DNA from 4 places in the Lysinibacillus sp. TE18511 genome. Region 1 is predicted to be linked to each of the others. Evidence: riboswitches for the same ligand, from Rfam matches in the RefSeq annotation. Region 1 holds a riboswitch; each other region holds the start of a gene.
What was found. A riboswitch is a leader RNA that binds a small molecule or an ion and turns the genes downstream of it on or off. The one in region 1 is predicted to bind cobalamin.
Positions count from the first base shown of each region.

Region 1 (4,415 bases):
GGAGTGAAAGGTTTGGCTTGGGAGGTTTTTAGTATTATTGGAACAATTGCCTTCGCTATTTCCGGGGCAATCATTGCAATGGAGGAAGAATACGATTTATTCGGTGTATATATACTCGGGATTGTAACCGCTTTTGGCGGAGGAGCTATACGAAATTTGCTCATAGGTTTGCCTGTAACAACACTGTGGGGACAGGATATGATGTTCCAAATTGCCATTGCAGCCATTACAATTTTTTTCTTATTTCCACATCGACTCATCCAACATTGGCATCGCTGGGGCAATTTCACTGATGCTATTGGTTTATCGGCATTTGCAATTCAGGGTGCTCTCTATGCTGTGAAGCTCGACATGCCCATTAGTGCGGTTATTGTAGCTGCTGTCTTGACAGGGTCAGGCGGTGGAATTGTTCGAGATTTATTAGCTAGACGACAACCATTAATTCTCCGTGATGAAGTCTATGGTGTGTGGGCAGCACTAGCTGGACTTATCATCGGGCTTGAATTAATTTCAGGGGATATCTATTTATATGTATTATTTGGTGTAATTACAGCACTAAGAGTTCTTTCATATATGAAGAAATGGCGTTTACCGTTGCGGAAGTTACAGCGGGCATAGCTAAGTTTCCTTACATCACCGTATAACAACAAGAGGCTGGGACAGAACTCGATTATTTTGAAAAATAACGAAAGCAGATAATAACTTTTCCGCTTCAATGAGTAGAGTGTTCCTTCCTAAATCAAAAAAATGTTAGACCAATTGCAATCGGTCTAACATTTTTTCTTTTTGTCCCAGCCTCTTATTTTTTATCAATAGCAGATTTTAAATCCTTTAACTATAACTTTTGTTTATGTGTAGCAGCGCCTAGAAACAATATATCCTAATAGAAATAGTATGTTACCCTAAGTAAACTTTGTACTTGCTGAGTAACTACTTTCATAAGAACTTGTTTTTAGAATCTCACAATATTTAATTACTTTTCTAACAGCAGCATAGCTTCCTCTAATGTTGTCATGTTTTTCATCATGGAACATGCTGCGTCCAAAATAGGAAAGGCTAAAGCTGCGCCAGAACCTTCGCCCAATCGCATATTCATATGTAGCATCGGTTCAACTCCGAGCAATTCCGCAGCAATTTTAGCACCTGGTTCTTCAGAAGCATGAGAAGGAATGATATAGTCTGTTACTTTTGGTTCGAGTTCGTATGCAATAAGTGCAGCAATGGTAGAAATAAAGCCATCAATCACAACAGGCTTGCGATTTGCAGCTGCAGCGAGTACAACTCCAGCCATAGCACCTATTTCTAAACCACCAACTTTTGCAAGAATGTCAATAGCATCATCACGATTTGGTTTATTTAATGTAATAGCATTGTGAATGACCTCTACTTTATGTGCTATCCCCCCTGGCCCAACTCCTGCACCGAAGCCCGTCACTTCATTTGGATGACAATCACGAAGAACCGATAATATTGCAGCACTCGGCGTTGTATTACCAATACCCATTTCACCTGTCCCGAGTACATTTATCCCTTTGTTTATTTCTTCCGTAGCTACTTCAATTCCTACTTCAATAGAATGAATGGCTTCTTCCCTTGACATAGCAGGACCTTTTGCCATATTGTCCGTTCCATATTTAATTTTTTTTAGGATAACACCAGCATCATGCGGAATATCTTCTTTTACGCCAACATCTACTGTGACAATTTTTGCATCTGTGATTTTTGCGATAGCACAAACACCGGTCCCTCCTCTGGGAAAATTTAATGTTTGAAAGACCGTTACATTTTGTGGATTTGATGTCACCCCTTCATCACAAACACCATGATCTGCGGCACAGACAATAATGGCTTTGTGATCAATCGCAGGAAATAGTTCTCCTGTAATTCCTGATAGTTGCACAGCAAGAGTCTCAAGTTTACCTAAGCTACTAGGAGGCTTGCAAAGTGCATCTATGCGTTCCCTTGCTTCCTCCATCATTTTGTGGTCAGCACTTTGAATGTTTTGAATCGTTTGTTGTAATAATTGCATGAAAATTTCCCCTTTCTTTTTTGCCCTTGTTACTCGAAGAATGATTTAGAGAAAAAATAAAAAGCCTGTAGTTTATTTCATCACAAATAAACTACAGACTTTTCCATCGTCTATATAATACGAAGCAGTTAGGCAGGTCTCCTGGCTCAATTTCAACATTTCATAGAACCTTCCCAGACTATGCTAGTGGCATTCTCTATGAAACTCTCTTTTACAGTGGTGGGACCGCTAAAGCATTTCACTTTATTCCCTATTCTCCCGCAATGGGCACCTAATGCATTTATGCAATTATTTCAAATTTACGATAAAGTGTTTTTTGTGTCAATATATTTGATTAAATGAAAAATTGTTCCAAGGATTCCTTTGCTGGCATTCGCTCCAAAAGAGTGAATGCCAGCAAAGGAATCTTTTAACACTTCGAATAACCAAATAAATCTAACGTACGCGAATTCAGGTTCCTGAGGGCTGGCAATTTGAGCCCATGCTGAATCTTCTCTAATAGCAAATTGATTCATAACGCGCCTACTCAACCATAATCCATTTTTTCTAGGTAAATTCCTAATCGTTCACAAGTAACGGATGCAATTAAGTTTCTTCTTTCCTATAAAATAGTAGGGAAAGTATTTTTTTGATGTATGTCTATTGAATAAAAATATGCTGATGACTAACATGAAAAATAACTACATTTCAAACTTAGCCTTCATTTTGCATTTTCCTAATCTCAACAATATTCTTCCAGATCGCCCTATCAACTTTGGCAAAACTACGTATGCTTGGCGTTGTATTTACTTCAAATAATATAGGTTTTCCTTCAAGATTTATTCCAAAATCAATGCCATATTCTCTACAAGGAAAGTGGGATGCTATTACTTCAGCTGCTAAAATTGAATCCTCTTTTAGAGAATCTATTGTTTGATCTTTCTTTGTATTATCCATCATCAAATAACCTGATAATAATTCCTCAATCGATATTGCTTTAGAACCCCGATTTGAATTGACAATCCCATGATCCTCAGTTGCCACCCTTCCGTAAATCCCACCAATTACCCATTTTCCCTTTAGATTTTGAACATGAACACGAATAGATATTGAATTCCCATCAGGGGTTAGACTTTTGACCCCCTCTTGTATAATATAAATTCCGCTTAATCTACCGTGTTTCTCATATGGATGTAGAACTTGGTGGAAATCCTCAATTGCTGCTACACATTTACTTATTTCTTCACCTTGCATGGTAAATCCGTTAAAACAATAGTGTCCATCTTTTCTTTTGTAGACTTTATACATTGCTCTTCCTTGTCCAGTGGTATTATGTTTCACATAAATATACTCATACTTATTTAATAAATAGATTAGGTTTTCTAGACTGTACAGTGTTGATTCTGGCATGCAGTTAGTTGTTAAAGGATTTTGTTTTAAAAGTAAGCATTGTTCCCATTTACCAAGTCCGTTTTTCAATAAACTCACCTCATTTAGTTAGATATTTTTATTTCTTTTGTATTGATAGTGTAGTCCTCTCCACTTATGGAGGTTACTGTATTGTATGTAAATAGATTTATCTTGCATAGGTGGGTGAGACTTGGTAACGCGATATCTCATATTTTTCTTTTTGAGTCCCATAATTAAATTTACTACACTAGAAAAGTAGCATTATGATTGTTCTCAATACATCCATTTTTTGATTTCAACATCATTAGTTTCTAATATACCTGCCCTGCTAATATTTACTTTTAGTCATATGATAATGTCGAGTTAGAAGATGGAAGATATCAGAAAAACAACGAAATTTTTTAATAAAAAAATATATTCAGACACACTTGAATTTTTAATGGATACCCATAACGGTCTTTCCGCAAAAGTTGTAGAGGAAGTTGGTTTAAATGGGATTTGGGCGAGTGGTCTATCGATATAAGGATCATTAGGTGTAAGAGATAATAACGAAGCATCATGGACGTAGGTATTAGATATGCCGGTTTAAACTTTGCCAGTTTATAACCTAAAGATTCGTGAGCAAAAAAAGGATAATCTCTACAATAATTTCGAAAAAAATTTTAGCCTCATCATGAACTCACTAAAAAAAATAAGAACAAGAAAAAAGAAAGAGCAAATTAATAGGCTCTTTCTCTTTAATGTATGTCATTATTTAAATTCTAACTCTCCATCATATGCAAGCATGCCACCTTCAAGGTTTGTCACGTTAAATCCTTGAGCTTCTAAGTATGAGCAAGCATTTGCTGAACGAGCGCCAGCCTTACAAACGATAATGTATGGCTTAGAAGCATCTAATTCGTTTATGCGATCAGGGATTGTCCCAAGAGCAATATGCTGAGCACCTGGAATCATGCCTTGTGCTACCTCATCATCTTCACGAACATCGATAATGAAT
Region 1 covers NZ_JBSSFD010000001.1:216,394-220,808, reverse strand. The annotation lists gene ACVWXS_RS01070 (trimeric intracellular cation channel family protein) at 13-618, shown strand; gene cobT (nicotinate-nucleotide--dimethylbenzimidazole phosphoribosyltransferase) at 974-2,029, opposite strand; cobalamin riboswitch at 2,144-2,319, opposite strand; gene ACVWXS_RS01060 (hypothetical protein) at 2,329-2,544, opposite strand; gene ACVWXS_RS01055 (YheC/YheD family protein) at 2,723-3,487, opposite strand; gene ACVWXS_RS01050 (hypothetical protein) at 3,789-3,941, shown strand; gene ACVWXS_RS01045 (rhodanese-like domain-containing protein) at 4,169-4,415, opposite strand, start outside.

Region 2 (4,415 bases), on a different contig from region 1:
TGGTTTTAGTTCTTTGTCTTCTTTCTTATCAGGTTCAGCTTTATCATCAATGCTTTCATTTTTACCAAGCTTTACAGAGAAGGCTAATTTCTTGCCACACGGCGACCAAATAGGTGATGTCGCACCGTTTTTACAATGAGTAATTTGCTTCGCCTCTCCGCCCGTTTTAGAAAGCACAAAAATTTGTGGCTTGCCATTTCTCGTTGACACAAACGCGATTTTACTGCCATCTGGAGACCAAATAGGTGAATTTGTTTTATCTTCACCAAATGTCCATTGTTGAGGAATTTTTTCATCCAAGTTTATGTAATATAAATTAGACACATAGTCTTTTTTCTTGTCGTTGATATGAGTCTCCACATATACAACCTCTGTTCCATCAGGTGATACTTGTGGATCTGCCACTGATTTTAATTGATATAGATCTTCCGGTTTAATCCCTTGTTTGGATGTCATATTTTCCCGCCCCTTTTTGTTAATTGCATTACATAGTACAATATTTCGACGCCCTAAGTATTATTCCTGCTTATAAACAGAAAATTTTTAAATTTGGCCGCGTTATTACTTATATGAGATGTTTAAAAACATACACTGAAAAAAAAGTAGCTGCTTCGCAATAATTACAAAGAGCTACAGATATAATTTATTTCAAAATAAGAAATTTTTACCTAAACGGTCTCCTATTACTAAGACGTGAGAAATAGCTTCACGAGGAGATTAACATATTGGTGCTGGATTATTGTCAAAAATACCATGAAAGTTGGCTCGAATATTCCAATAGAAGTAACAAAAGGATGGTCCAAAACTCAAAAAAGTGTGTTTTAACATCACTTTTTTTACATTTTCCAATAATCAGCAGAATTTGTTCTACGATAAAATTTATAAAAAGGTTCATTCGGACGAGCATGCTCATTATAGAGTCGAATGATTTCATGAAGAAAACTTTCAATACGGTCAACTGCCACCCTTTTAGCAAATAGCGTCCCAGCTTGTGCTTTTGCCCCCATTGGCACCGCCCCTAAATAGACATCAAAGCTATCTTTTTGATAAACAAGGCCAATATCATCATATACTGGATTGTAGCAGGCAGAGGCACAGCCATTTACGTTTAAACGTAATCTTGTAGGGACCGCTATTCCTTCTAATGAATGATATAGCTGTTGAGTAATCGGTGCTGCCTCCATCTTATCACCATCACAGAAATCACAGGCCTTCATCGCAACAATTGGTCCTTTCTTTGTTGTTACATACAGACCAGCGTCTTGTAGCTCCTTAGTTGTATCTGCTACATCTACTGTCGGAATAGATACTAATATACTGTAAGAGGCGGAGTATTTGATTGCACCAGTTTCCCCTACAACCTTTGCAATTGTTTGAAATTGTGCAGGGGTATAATGCTTATTAATAATACCTGGGCTAACTGCAAGACATGTAAACTCTCCATTATGATTTAGCTTTTCAAATGTTTTGTCCGGTATATTTTTACAAAATGCATTCATTTATAACTCTCCTTATAAAAAAGAACTAGCAAGTCGCTAGCTCCTTATTTTGTCTAAAAGTTTTCAGGATAGAAGCCTTTTGCTAAAATTTGAATAGCTTCTGCAGCACGAACCCCTTCAGATGCAGCAGAAAGTGGTAAGATCACAAAGCGTTCATTTTTAACGGCTTCTATTTCTTTTAAGGCAGGATCATTTTTTAAGAAATTAATTTTTTGTTCCGCCGTTGTTTCTCCATAATCAACAACAACAACGACTTCTGGATTACGCTCTATTGCATCTTCTTTTGATACCGTAGTCCATCCTGATTCCACATCGCCAAAAATATTTTTACCACCAGCAATCGTCACAAGCTCATTCATAAAGTTTTGTCCAGCAGTAAGGACATCTTTATCACCACTATCAAACACTAATACACGCAGTTCTTCCCCATTTTGTGGTAATTTTGTACGTACAGCCTCTACATCTTTGGTCATTTGTGCAATTAAAGCATCTCCACGATCTTCAACACGGAATATTTTTGCGATATTTCGGATATCTGTGAAAATATCTTCTAAAGTTGGTTTCGTCATACTTGAGGCTGTATGTAAATAAGTGTGAATCCCTAATGCCTCAAGCTCTTCCTGTGTACCAACACCTTTCTCTCCAAAGGCGCTTTTCCAACCTCCGTATAAAAAGTCTGCTTCTGCATCAATAACCTGTTCCTTTGAAGGATACTGTTTAGCTAACACAGGCACTTTATCGTAGGCAGCTTGTAAGGGCTCGTAAATATTGTCATCTAAATAGGCGGTACCTACCATTGAATCTTCTAAGCCTAACGCTAACATAATTTCTGTTACATGTTGATTTAAGCTAATCGCTTTTTTTGGTGCTTCCTTATATACTTGTGTTGTTCCATTATTTTCAATCGTTATCTCTGTCTTTTCAGCTTGTGAAGGCTCTACCTTCTCCCCTTGTGCAGCCGATTCTGGTTTGTCCTTTGCATTACACGCGCTAAGTATAGCGATCAATGCTATCGCAAAGACAAGCCACAATCTTTTCCATTTCTTCATGTCCTCGTCTCCTTTGATGTTAAATATATAGAAAGAAATCGCTTGACTTCCTCGCTACTGAATGATCAATTATACCTCGGCATAATTGCGTCCGGATTCGGCTTTGTGCTTAGGCCTGCACGAGGGCCAACACGATGTCGGTCATTTCGGTAATGCCACAGGACGTGGCGTTTTTACCGATGCAGGTCAGTTAGCCGTTATCGCATGGATGTGATGGTTTTAGGCTAACATCCCCTAAGAACTCCTTACCGAATCCACATTCGCTGAACATAAGGTAAAAAGGGCATAAAAAAAACCCCTTGTTTCCAAGAGGTTCGCATAGTGAAAGATGGGTTTTACAACCTATTCACTAGCCCCATCCTCGTGGTTTAAGCAAAGATTACATATTGGCAGGTATCCTGGCTTAGGTTCATCATCTATACCCCTTCCCATAGCATGGCTACAGTGGCATCTTGTATAGACTCCCCATTTACAGTTGCGGGACAGCATCGGATTCGCACCGATTTCCCTTTTAAGCAAATGACAAATCATTTGCACCAACACATCTATTATTTTGTTATGAATGTTATTGCTAGACTAGCAGAAGAAATTTATGTTCGCAATCTCTCGAAAAAATCAAAAAATAATTGTTATGAATATAGTAGCACTATTTCGACATAAACACTAACTATTTTACATGAAATATTTTTATCCCACATAACTAGCAGTTAGCCAAGAAGTTTAGCGGGAGATTAACAGCCCGGAAATGCCCGATTGCTTTGGGGCAACAGGGTGTTTCTCTATCCAGTTGAGGTGACGAAACCCCCACTGATTAGTAGTCTTTACTTTATTTTATTTCTGTTACAATGATAATGGACGAAAAATAGAAACGAGGATTTTTTATGCATAAAACAATTGGTGTACTCGCTCACGTTGATGCAGGAAAAACAACATTTTCTGAGCAGTTACTATTCCATACAAACAGTATTCAAGCCCGTGGTCGAGTTGATCATCGAGATACATTTCTAGATAATCACGAACTAGAGCGTCAGCGAGGCATTACTATTTTTGCGGAACAAGGTCGCATGACGATTGGAAACGATACATATACGTTAATCGATACACCTGGGCACGTCGATTTTTCGCCAGAAATGGAACGTGCTATTCGTGTTATGGATTATGCCATCATTGTTATTAGTGCGGTCGAAGGAGTACAAGGTCATACTGAAACCGTGTGGCAACTTTTACGCAAGTATCATGTCCCTACCTTCTTCTTTATCAACAAAATAGATCGTGAAGGTGCAGATATCGAAGCCGTTATGACACAGCTTCAAAAAGATTGCTCTAAGGATGTACTATTAGTAGATGAACCGCTCCGTACTGAATATGTTTCCAATCACATGATGGAGTGGCTTGCTGAGCGTGATGAGCAGCTTCTCGATGCTTTTCTTAACGAGACGTTGGATAGCGTTAACTGCCTTACTCATATACAAGCGATGATTAAACAGGAAAAGGCCTTTTTATGTTTTTCTGGCTCTGCTTTAAAAGATACTGGGATAAAAGAATTCATTTCACAGCTCCCTCTACTTACTGAGACACATTTTAACAACAATGTAACGTTCCAAGGAGAGGTGTTTAAAATTCGTCACGATGGACATCAACGCTTAACTTTTATGAAGGCATTACAAGGAACTCTGCGTGTTCGTGATGAATTTTCGTTTGGAGATCTAACTGAAAAAGTGACGGAAATCCGATTATATAATGGAAATCGCTATGAAACAGTCCATGAGGTTGAAGCTGGGGAGATTTTCGCAGTCAAAGGTCTAAGTCTCGCTAACATCGGTGATATCATCGGTAGCGCGACTAACCCGCAGCCCTATGAGTTAGT
Region 2 covers NZ_JBSSFD010000037.1:12,381-16,795, reverse strand. The annotation lists gene ACVWXS_RS20365 (S9 family peptidase) at 1-456, opposite strand, end outside; gene ACVWXS_RS20360 (precorrin-3B methylase) at 837-1,499, opposite strand; gene ACVWXS_RS20355 (ABC transporter substrate-binding protein) at 1,553-2,548, opposite strand; cobalamin riboswitch at 2,920-3,104, opposite strand; gene ACVWXS_RS20350 (GTP-binding protein) at 3,430-4,415, shown strand, end outside.
Region 2: linked by a shared signal. The riboswitch ahead of ACVWXS_RS20355 (ABC transporter substrate-binding protein) and the one ahead of cobT (nicotinate-nucleotide--dimethylbenzimidazole phosphoribosyltransferase) in region 1 are both predicted to bind cobalamin.

Region 3 (4,415 bases), on a different contig from region 1:
GCATGAAGGTTTTACAGCAGGAAGAAATGAAAACAACGAATTTTTTTAAAGATGAGGATACACTTCATAAGATTTTAGAAATGATGCTAGATCAAGAGTTTGCAGAATATGCAACACGCGAGCTAACAGATTTCGGAGGGCTCTGTGCTGGAGATATTGATGTGAGAGCGAAACATACGGATAGAGAGGGTGAACCTCGCTTACAAAGGTATAACGCATATGGTGAAGAAGTGTCAGAGGTCTGGGTTAATGATGGCTATAAAAAAACGATTGAAGAGACATACAATACCGGTATTGTTGGCTATGTGCATAAGGATATTCCGCAATTAGGTAGAAAGGGCAATTATGTGTATAGCTTTGCTCAAGGCTATTTACTGTCCCATACTGAGCCAGGCTTTTACTGTCCTGTTACTTTAACAATGGCAACGGCTTATTTACTCGATCATTATGCAAGTGATGAGGTGAAGGAGCGCTTTTTACCACATGTCTGTGCAACAGGAGATACCGAGTTATATGAGGGAGCTACATTTTTAACGGAGCGTCAAGGTGGTTCTGATGTTGGTGCGAATGTTGTAGAGGCGAGAAAAGACGGCAACCAGTATCGTTTATTTGGTGAGAAATATTTCGCATCTAACGCAGGAATGTGTGGAGTAGCGATGGTATTGGCCCGTATGGAGGGGGCACAGACAGGCTCAAAAGGCTTAACATTATTTGCGGTTCCATGGCGGAATGAGGATGGCACTGTGAACAACCTCCGCATTCGACGTTTAAAGGATAAACTTGGTGTTCGAGCAGTGCCTTCTGGTGAGGTGGAATTTGATGGCGCACTAGCTTATGTTGTCGGTGAGCCGAATAAAGGGATTTATTATATGCTGGAGGCACTTAATTTATCAAGAATTTGCAATGCTGTTGCTTCTATTGGCATTATGCGTCGCGGTTATCTAGAGGCGAAGCACTATGTAACCAATCGTCATGCATTCGGTAAGCCTTTAACGCAATATCCTATGATTCAGGATACATTAGGGAAATTTGCTGCCAAGCTTCATGTAGAAGTTGCCACTGTTTTTGATGTTATTCAGCTGTACGATAAAGTAACAAGTGGACAGGGCAATGAACAGGACATCATTATGAATCGCTTGTATATTGCGATCATGAAAAAAGAAACGGCAGAGCAAGCGGTACATTATGCTAGTGAAGCGATTGAATTGCACGGAGGGAATGGTTATATTGAGGATTTTGTTACACCTCGCTTATTAAGAGATGCACAGGTGCTGACTGTGTGGGAAGGAACTGCCAATATTTTAGCATTAGAGCTCATTCGTTTAGTAGATAAGTTTCATGCGCATGAATTATTTGTTCGTATCATGGAGGAACGTCTAGAAAAACTAGCTGACAGTCTATTAGTAGCAATTGTAGCAGAACAATTAGTAAAACTAGACTTGACTTTGCAAACATTTAGTCGTTTGGATGAAGCAACGAAAACGTTCGATGCAAAAAAGGTTGCAGAAAAAATGGCACATATATATGAAAGTGTTGTAGCAGTCGAATGGGCACATAGATTCGGCGGTAAATATGAAAAGCTAGCAGATATTTATTTAGAGAGCACATGGTCATTGCGAGAAATTGGTGCGCCAATGAAAACCGTTCAGTATTTTTTAGATATAGTCTAATAGATTAGAGTCTGGGATATAGCAAAATTTAAAAAAATCACATAAGAAAAGCGCGAGAAATCAACGTTTCTAAAATTGATTTCTTGCGCTTTTTAAGGTATTGACCAGTTTTATCCCAGCCTCTTTTTTTTTCATGTATAATTATATCAACTGAAAATTATAAAGGTTCTTTACTTATGTAAAGTGAAAAGGGAAATCGGTGTTATTCCGATGCGGTCCCGCCACTGTATGTGTGAGTTTTTTCAATCTGCGCCACTGAAAATTTCGGGAAGGCTTGAAAAAGCGAATGAAGCACGAGCCAGGAGACCTGCCTTTATAGAAAACACGTTGCGGCCTACGAGGATAGGGTGGTGGATTTTGTATACGTATTTTTGTGCAAATTTGATCCCCTCATCTTTTTTGGATGAGGGGTATTTGTTTTGTAAGATGGATGTCGATAAATTCTCAATATTAGGCGATTTCAAGCCAAAATGTATCGATCAATCAGAAGAACAAGTCGTTGAATATAGGCACAGATAGACTAAGGGGGAGAGCCTTTAAATGAGTAGAACGATTATAGCCTATGTAACAGCAATTACGCTTCTAATTATTAGCATCTGGTGTGGCGTAGCGATAGGCTCAGTTCATATTCCACTAGAAGTATTGTGGAATAAGGCGGCTGATGAGACAGCTGCCAATATTTTATGGAAAATTCGTTTACCTAGAGTCCTGTTGGCGGGACTTGTCGGAGCATCTCTTGCCATTGCAGGGGCAGCTTTTCAAGGCTTACTAAAAAATCCTTTGGCAGATCCTTATACGTTAGGTGTTTCCTCTGGTGCATCAGTTGGCGCAGTGATGACGATTTTCTTTAGTATATCAATCCCGGTAGTAGGCCATTATGCATTACCAATCTTCAGTATGATAGGTGCAATATTTACGATGGTAGCTGTCATGGGCTTTGCTAGAATAGTAGACCGCTCACTAAAAATGGAGACTCTTATTTTAACAGGGATCATCTTTAGTTCATTTTTAGGTTCCTTAATTTCCTTAATGATTGCATTATCTGGTGAGGAGCTACGACAAGTTATGGGATGGTTGCTCGGCTCAGTATCGATGCGAGGTTGGCCTTTTGTTCAAATGATTATTCCGTTTGTGATCATTGGCTCAATTATGCTTTGGACACAAAGACGCGAGTTAAATGTTTTGTTATATGGAGAGGAACGCGCGAAACATTTAGGTGTTCATGTTAAGCGTAGTAAATATATAATTTTGGTAGGCGGGTCAATGTTGACAGGAGCAGCTGTAGCAGTTTCTGGTACGATTGGTTTTGTTGGCTTAGTTGTACCCCATATGACGCGGATGCTTTGGGGTTCAGATCATCGTCATTTATTGCCATTATCATTTTTAAATGGGGCAACTTTGCTCATTATTTGTGATTTAATAGCACGAACAATTATTATGCCAAGAGAGCTACCAATTGGCGTAATTACTGCATTTATTGGGGCGCCCGTTTTTTCTTATATTTTTTATAAGCAACGTAGAAGCAAGGGGGGACGGGCATGATTGTTGTTGAACATCTTTCTGGTGGCTATGAAGATGTGCCGATCGTTCAGGATATAAGTTTTTCCGTTGAAAAAGGAAAAGTACTAGGGATTTTAGGACCGAATGGTAGTGGGAAATCCACACTATTAAAAGTAATGAGTGGCATACTGCCAGCAACTGCAGGCACTATAGTAGTAGACGGTAAAAATATTAGCGCTTATAATGCACGTGCGTTGGCAAAAAAAATGGCAGTGCTACCACAATTACATGCGAATGCCTTTTCAAACAGTGTACGTGAGGCGGTATCACTTGGACGTTATCCCCATCAAACAGGCTTCTTTTCAAGTTGGACTGAACGAGATGAACAAGCAATCCAACATGCAATGCTGCAAACAGGTGTGAAACGTTATGAACAGACATCGATGGAATTTTTGTCAGGCGGGGAACAACAAAGAGTTTTTGTAGCCCAGGCTCTTGCCCAAACGGCGGAAATATTACTGCTAGATGAGCCAACGAACCATCTAGATATTGCCCATCAACGTCAAATTTTAGATATGGTACGAAAGGAAGCAATTGAATGCGGTTTAACCGTTATTATGGTACTACATGATATGAATTTAGCTTCCCTTTATTGTGATGAATTATTACTAATGGAAGGCGGAAGGATGCGAGCATTTGGAGCGCCACATGAAGTATTAATTGCTTCGCAAATTGAAGACGTCTATCATGCGCGAGTAGCAACTTATGCACATCCTGAAATTCCAAAGCCTCAAATTACAATGATGCCAGCCTCAGTCGAACATCAGCAACGTGCTGTCATCAAAAACGAAAATTTTACTGTTACGGAGCATTACATTCAGCTTCAATCAGAGTTGCCGTTAAAAACGGTTTCCTCAGCTGTACATAATCCAGGTATTGGTTGGTATGATTGCTTATTAAATCGCTCTGTACCAATAGATTATGTCATTAGTGATGTAAAGAAAGAGGTCGCTGAATTTTTACAAAAGGAGCATTTTTCACCTACCGGTACAGTCGTTATGTTAACAGCTGTTCCGACAAATCTTGTAGCTATAAATGAATTTAAAGCTTCCTTTGGTAGCATATTTGTTGCTGTTACAGCTGGAGTCGGCAATGCCGTTGATGTGTCACGTGCTCATGAAAGACAAGATGAACCATATATTGGTACTATAAATACATGGGTCATCATAAATGGTTGTTTATCAG
Region 3 covers NZ_JBSSFD010000007.1:18,416-22,830, reverse strand. The annotation lists gene ACVWXS_RS07275 (class I adenylate-forming enzyme family protein) at 1-1, shown strand, start outside; gene ACVWXS_RS07270 (acyl-CoA dehydrogenase family protein) at 3-1,670, shown strand; cobalamin riboswitch at 1,817-1,999, shown strand; gene ACVWXS_RS07265 (FecCD family ABC transporter permease) at 2,211-3,212, shown strand; gene ACVWXS_RS07260 (adenosylcobinamide amidohydrolase) at 3,209-4,415, shown strand, end outside.
Region 3: linked by a shared signal. The riboswitch ahead of ACVWXS_RS07265 (FecCD family ABC transporter permease) and the one ahead of cobT (nicotinate-nucleotide--dimethylbenzimidazole phosphoribosyltransferase) in region 1 are both predicted to bind cobalamin.

Region 4 (4,415 bases), on a different contig from region 1:
GTGCAGTTGGGGCAGTTATTAAAATTCCAACACCATTTATTACAACTGCTGCGCTGGACGCTGCTCCTGCATTTTTGAGCGTTGTATTTTTATCTCCGGTATTGGCTGGGGTTGCAGGGGCAATTGGGCATTTTATTACGGCCTTAACTTCTGGCTTCCTACTTGGACCACTCCATATTATTATCGCAGTAGAGATGTTTATCGTTGTATGGATCTTCGGAGTGATGCATAAAAAAGGAATGCATTTCTGGAAATGGCCTGTGGCACTGATTTTAAATGGCGTTGTGGCACCATTACCGTTTTACTTTATCATTAGTCCGGCATTTTATTGGGCATCTCTTACTAGTCTTCCGTTGGCAACACTAATTAATTTAGTCATCGTTGCAGTTGTAATGCCAATTTTATCTAAAGTATTTGTGCGTAAGGCAGGGCGATTACATTGAGAAATGCCATAAAAGTAGGTGAGCTGATTGCTACAACAGATAATGCCGCAGCCATTGGTGAAAAGACACAAGATGTTGTGTCTGCCTCAGATCAACTCACGGCATACTTGACAGCACGTGTTACTTTTTTAGAGCAGCTTGCCGCAAATGCTTTACCTACACATGTCCTACTCGCTAATTTTTCAGGGGATGCGGCATGGTCTCGTTATGTGGCGGGTATTCAACAAGTTTTTGATGAAGCTGGTCTTATTTGTCCACAAATAGACGGTAGCACTGAGTCCAATATGCCGACTGTACAATCTGGTTTGTCCATAACGATGCTTGGTGAACAGCAGCAACGCACACCATATAAGCATGAACAGCTAATTTGGTATACATATGGACTGCCGCTTGTTGGCAATGAAGTCCTTGCACAGCCTGAGGATGTTGCCCAGCTACAGCCTATTTTTCAGGCATGGAAAGAGGAAATTGTACAGCAAGTTTGGCCAGTTGGATCAAAAGGTTTGCAAGCAGAATTTACCCGTCTTTTTGGTAATCAACAGGTCAAAAGTTCGTTAAATGTTGAGAAAACGGCTGGTCCATGTGCAGTCATTTTACTCGGAATACATCCAGAAAAAGAGCAGCTGGCACAAAAAATCTTTCTTAGAAATTTTGAGAAACTACGTAAAACTGCATTGTAATTGGGCTTGCTTCGAGAAAAAGTAGTGCGTAAAAAAAATCAAGGGGCAAAACACCTATTGCAACAATAAACACAATATGTTAGATTTGTTTAGGAGTTAAAACACAATATATAGTATTTTGGACGAGCGGTACCAATGTGGTTTAAAAGGGAATTCGGAAAAAGAGTCATCTTATGCCGAAGCTGTCCCCGCAACTGTAAGTGCTGACAAATGATGAAGAGGCCACTGTTAACAATGGGAAGGTGATCATTTGGAGGAAGCATGAGCCAGGAGACCTGCCGATTTGTTCAAGACAGCGACACATTCTTCGGGGATTGAGAAGTGGAGGCGAGAGATTTGTTCACTTCTGTGTGTGCATGTCCTTCATTTCCATTTCCGATTTTACAGCGATCACGCAACCGATAGAGGATGCGTGATCGCTTTTTGTGTTGTCTGGAGAAAGAAAGGGAGAGTATGTGTATATGACAATTCAAATCGAACAGCAAATTGCTAAGCTAAAGAAAAGTTACACGGAGGATGAACTTGAAAGTTTTGTAAGGTTATCGGATCGATGGCTACGAAAAAATGACGATGCCACATTTGAGGCATGGGCGGATGCGATGATTTTACAAACGCTTAGCCTAATTGATGAAGAGGAGCCATATTGGACATTTGTTGCAGCGCAAATTTATTTAGAAAAATTATATGACCAGTTTGCAATGCGTCGCGGTGTTTCAGTAAAAGATGTTTATCAGGTGTTCCCAGCACAATTAGCACGCTATACAGAGGCTGGTTTGTATCATGAAAGTTTAACAACAAAATATAGTAAGCAGGAGCTTCAGGAACTTGCTACATATTTAGAACAAAGTCGAGATGAGTTATTTACATATATTGGCTTAAAAACATTGATGGACCGTTATGTTGTACGTGATTATACGAAAACACCTGTAGAGTTACCACAGGAACGTTGGATGGTCATTGCGATGACATTGATGCAGGATGAAACAGAAAATCGTTTACAAAAGGTGCGAGAGTCTTATTGGGCGATGAGTAATTTATATATGACTGTAGCCACTCCGACATTATCGAATGCAGGTAAAACGCATGGCCAGTTATCTAGCTGCTTTATCGATACAGTCGATGATAGTTTACAAAGTATTTATGACACGAATACAGATGTCGCAACATTATCGAAGTACGGCGGTGGTATTGGCGTTTATATGGGCAAAATTCGTAGCCGAGGCTCATCTATTAAAGGTTTTAAAGGTGCATCAAGTGGCGTATTACCTTGGATTAAACAGCTTAATAATACGGCAGTTTCAGTCGATCAGCTTGGTCAACGCCAAGGAGCTATTGCGGTCTATTTAGATGTTTGGCATAAGGACGTCTTTACGTTTTTAGATTTACGTTTAAACAATGGGGATGAGCGTTTGCGTGCCCATGATATTTTCACAGGATTATGCTTACCGGATTTATTTATGGAGACAGTTGAGGCACGTGGGGAATGGCATTTATTTGACCCACATGAAGTGCGAGAGGTCATGGGCTTCTCATTAGAAGATTTCTATGATGAGAAAAAAGGTGACGGCTCCTTCCGTACAAAATATGCAGAATGTATTGCCAATCCTTTATTAAGCCGTGAAGTCGTACCAGCGATCGATATTATGAAACGTATTATGCGCTCACAGCTTGAAACGGGCGTGCCGTTTATGTTTTATCGTGATGAAGTAAATCGTATGAATCCGAATAAGCATGAAGGGATGGTTTACTCAAGTAATTTGTGTTAATAGTAGCACCTTCAATCAGAAATGGTTGTCGAAAACTCCGTTAAACGGGGAAAGTCACAATGTGATAACCCACCGTGCTAAATCTTTTGATTAAATATACTATGTTTCATATAATAGAACAAATATTCTGTTTTAGGGGTGATCGATATTTCTAAAGCATATGGGTTCATATATGTAACAATAAATAAAGTAAATGGCAAAAAGTATATTGGAAAATGTATTTATGATCGTATAAATAACTGGGAAAATTATTTAGGATCAGGAGTATATTTAAAGAGAGCCATAAAAAAATATGGTAAAGAAAATTTTGAGAGAAAAATAATTTGTAATGCGTATTCCGATGAAGAATTGAATCAATTAGAAGAGTTTTATTTAAATTATTTTGATGTTGTTAATTCTACTGAATTTTACAATATTAAACTAACTTCTATTGGTGGAGATGTTTTCACTTTTCATCCAAATAAAGAAGCAATTAGAAAACAAAGAATTGAGCAAATGACTGGAGAAGGAAATCATCAATTTGGAAAAGCTAAAACGAAGAAAATGATAGATTCAGTGAAAAAAGCCAATTCTAAACGAGTAGTAATTGATGGTGTGCAGTATGATTCAGTTACAATTGCTTCAAAAAAATTGAGTATTGGAATTAGCACAATAAATTACAGATTAAATTCGGTTAACTTTCCAACATATGAACGATTAATGCCGAAAAAAGAACATAAAATTAGTGGATATAAATGCAAAGTTGGAAATCAAGTTTTTGATTCCATTACTGAGGCAGCAAAGTTTTATGGTATTTCAACTCATGCAATGAGGTATCGCATGAACTCTCAAAATTTCCCTGACCATGTTTTTATTAATCAAAAGTAAAAGCCTAACGACTATCGAAAGCATAGCTCATTGAAAAACATGAGTGAAGAAGCGAGTAGAGTACCCCTCAAGCGAGGCCCGATATAGGGATAATTCATAAAGGGAAAAGCGGAGCATCCTACAGGTAGAGCTAAGGATGATGATATAGTCTCCTCTGTATAGTGATATACAGCAGTTCATAAGAGAACGGATTAGGTTTAGCGAACCTAGTTGAAGAAAAGGACAGAAATATTCCAAAATATGTCAGCTACTGAATTTGAGTCAATTACCCTAGAGGATGATGTCATCGTTACGCGTCGTAAGCCTGGAGATTTCGTTGTATGTAACTTATCATCTATTAATTTAGGCAGAGCTGTACCGGCTGGTGTTCTAGAACGATTGATCCCGGTGCAAGTACGTATGCTAGATAACGTTATTGCTCTAAATACAATTCCAGTAAAACAAGCAGAACGTACGAACTTACGCTACCGCGGTATCGGGCTTGGAACATTTGGCTGGCACCACCTATTAGCTTTGAATGAAATTCAATGGGAGTCTGAGGAAGCTGTAGAATTTGCGGACAAGCTATATGAGGAAATTGCCTATTTAACGATTCGTGCTTCTAACGATTTGGCAAGTGAAAAAGGTGCTTACCCATTATTTGAAGGCTCAGATTGGCA
Region 4 covers NZ_JBSSFD010000020.1:49,871-54,285, reverse strand. The annotation lists gene ACVWXS_RS15195 (ECF transporter S component) at 1-443, shown strand, start outside; gene ACVWXS_RS15200 (hypothetical protein) at 1-22, shown strand, start outside; gene ACVWXS_RS15190 (hypothetical protein) at 440-1,123, shown strand; cobalamin riboswitch at 1,234-1,421, shown strand; partial or broken gene ACVWXS_RS15185 (ribonucleotide reductase N-terminal alpha domain-containing protein) at 1,585-2,886, shown strand; gene ACVWXS_RS15180 (GIY-YIG nuclease family protein) at 3,028-3,756, shown strand; partial or broken gene ACVWXS_RS15175 (ribonucleoside-diphosphate reductase subunit alpha) at 3,979-4,415, shown strand, end outside.
Region 4: linked by a shared signal. The riboswitch ahead of ACVWXS_RS15185 (ribonucleotide reductase N-terminal alpha domain-containing protein) and the one ahead of cobT (nicotinate-nucleotide--dimethylbenzimidazole phosphoribosyltransferase) in region 1 are both predicted to bind cobalamin.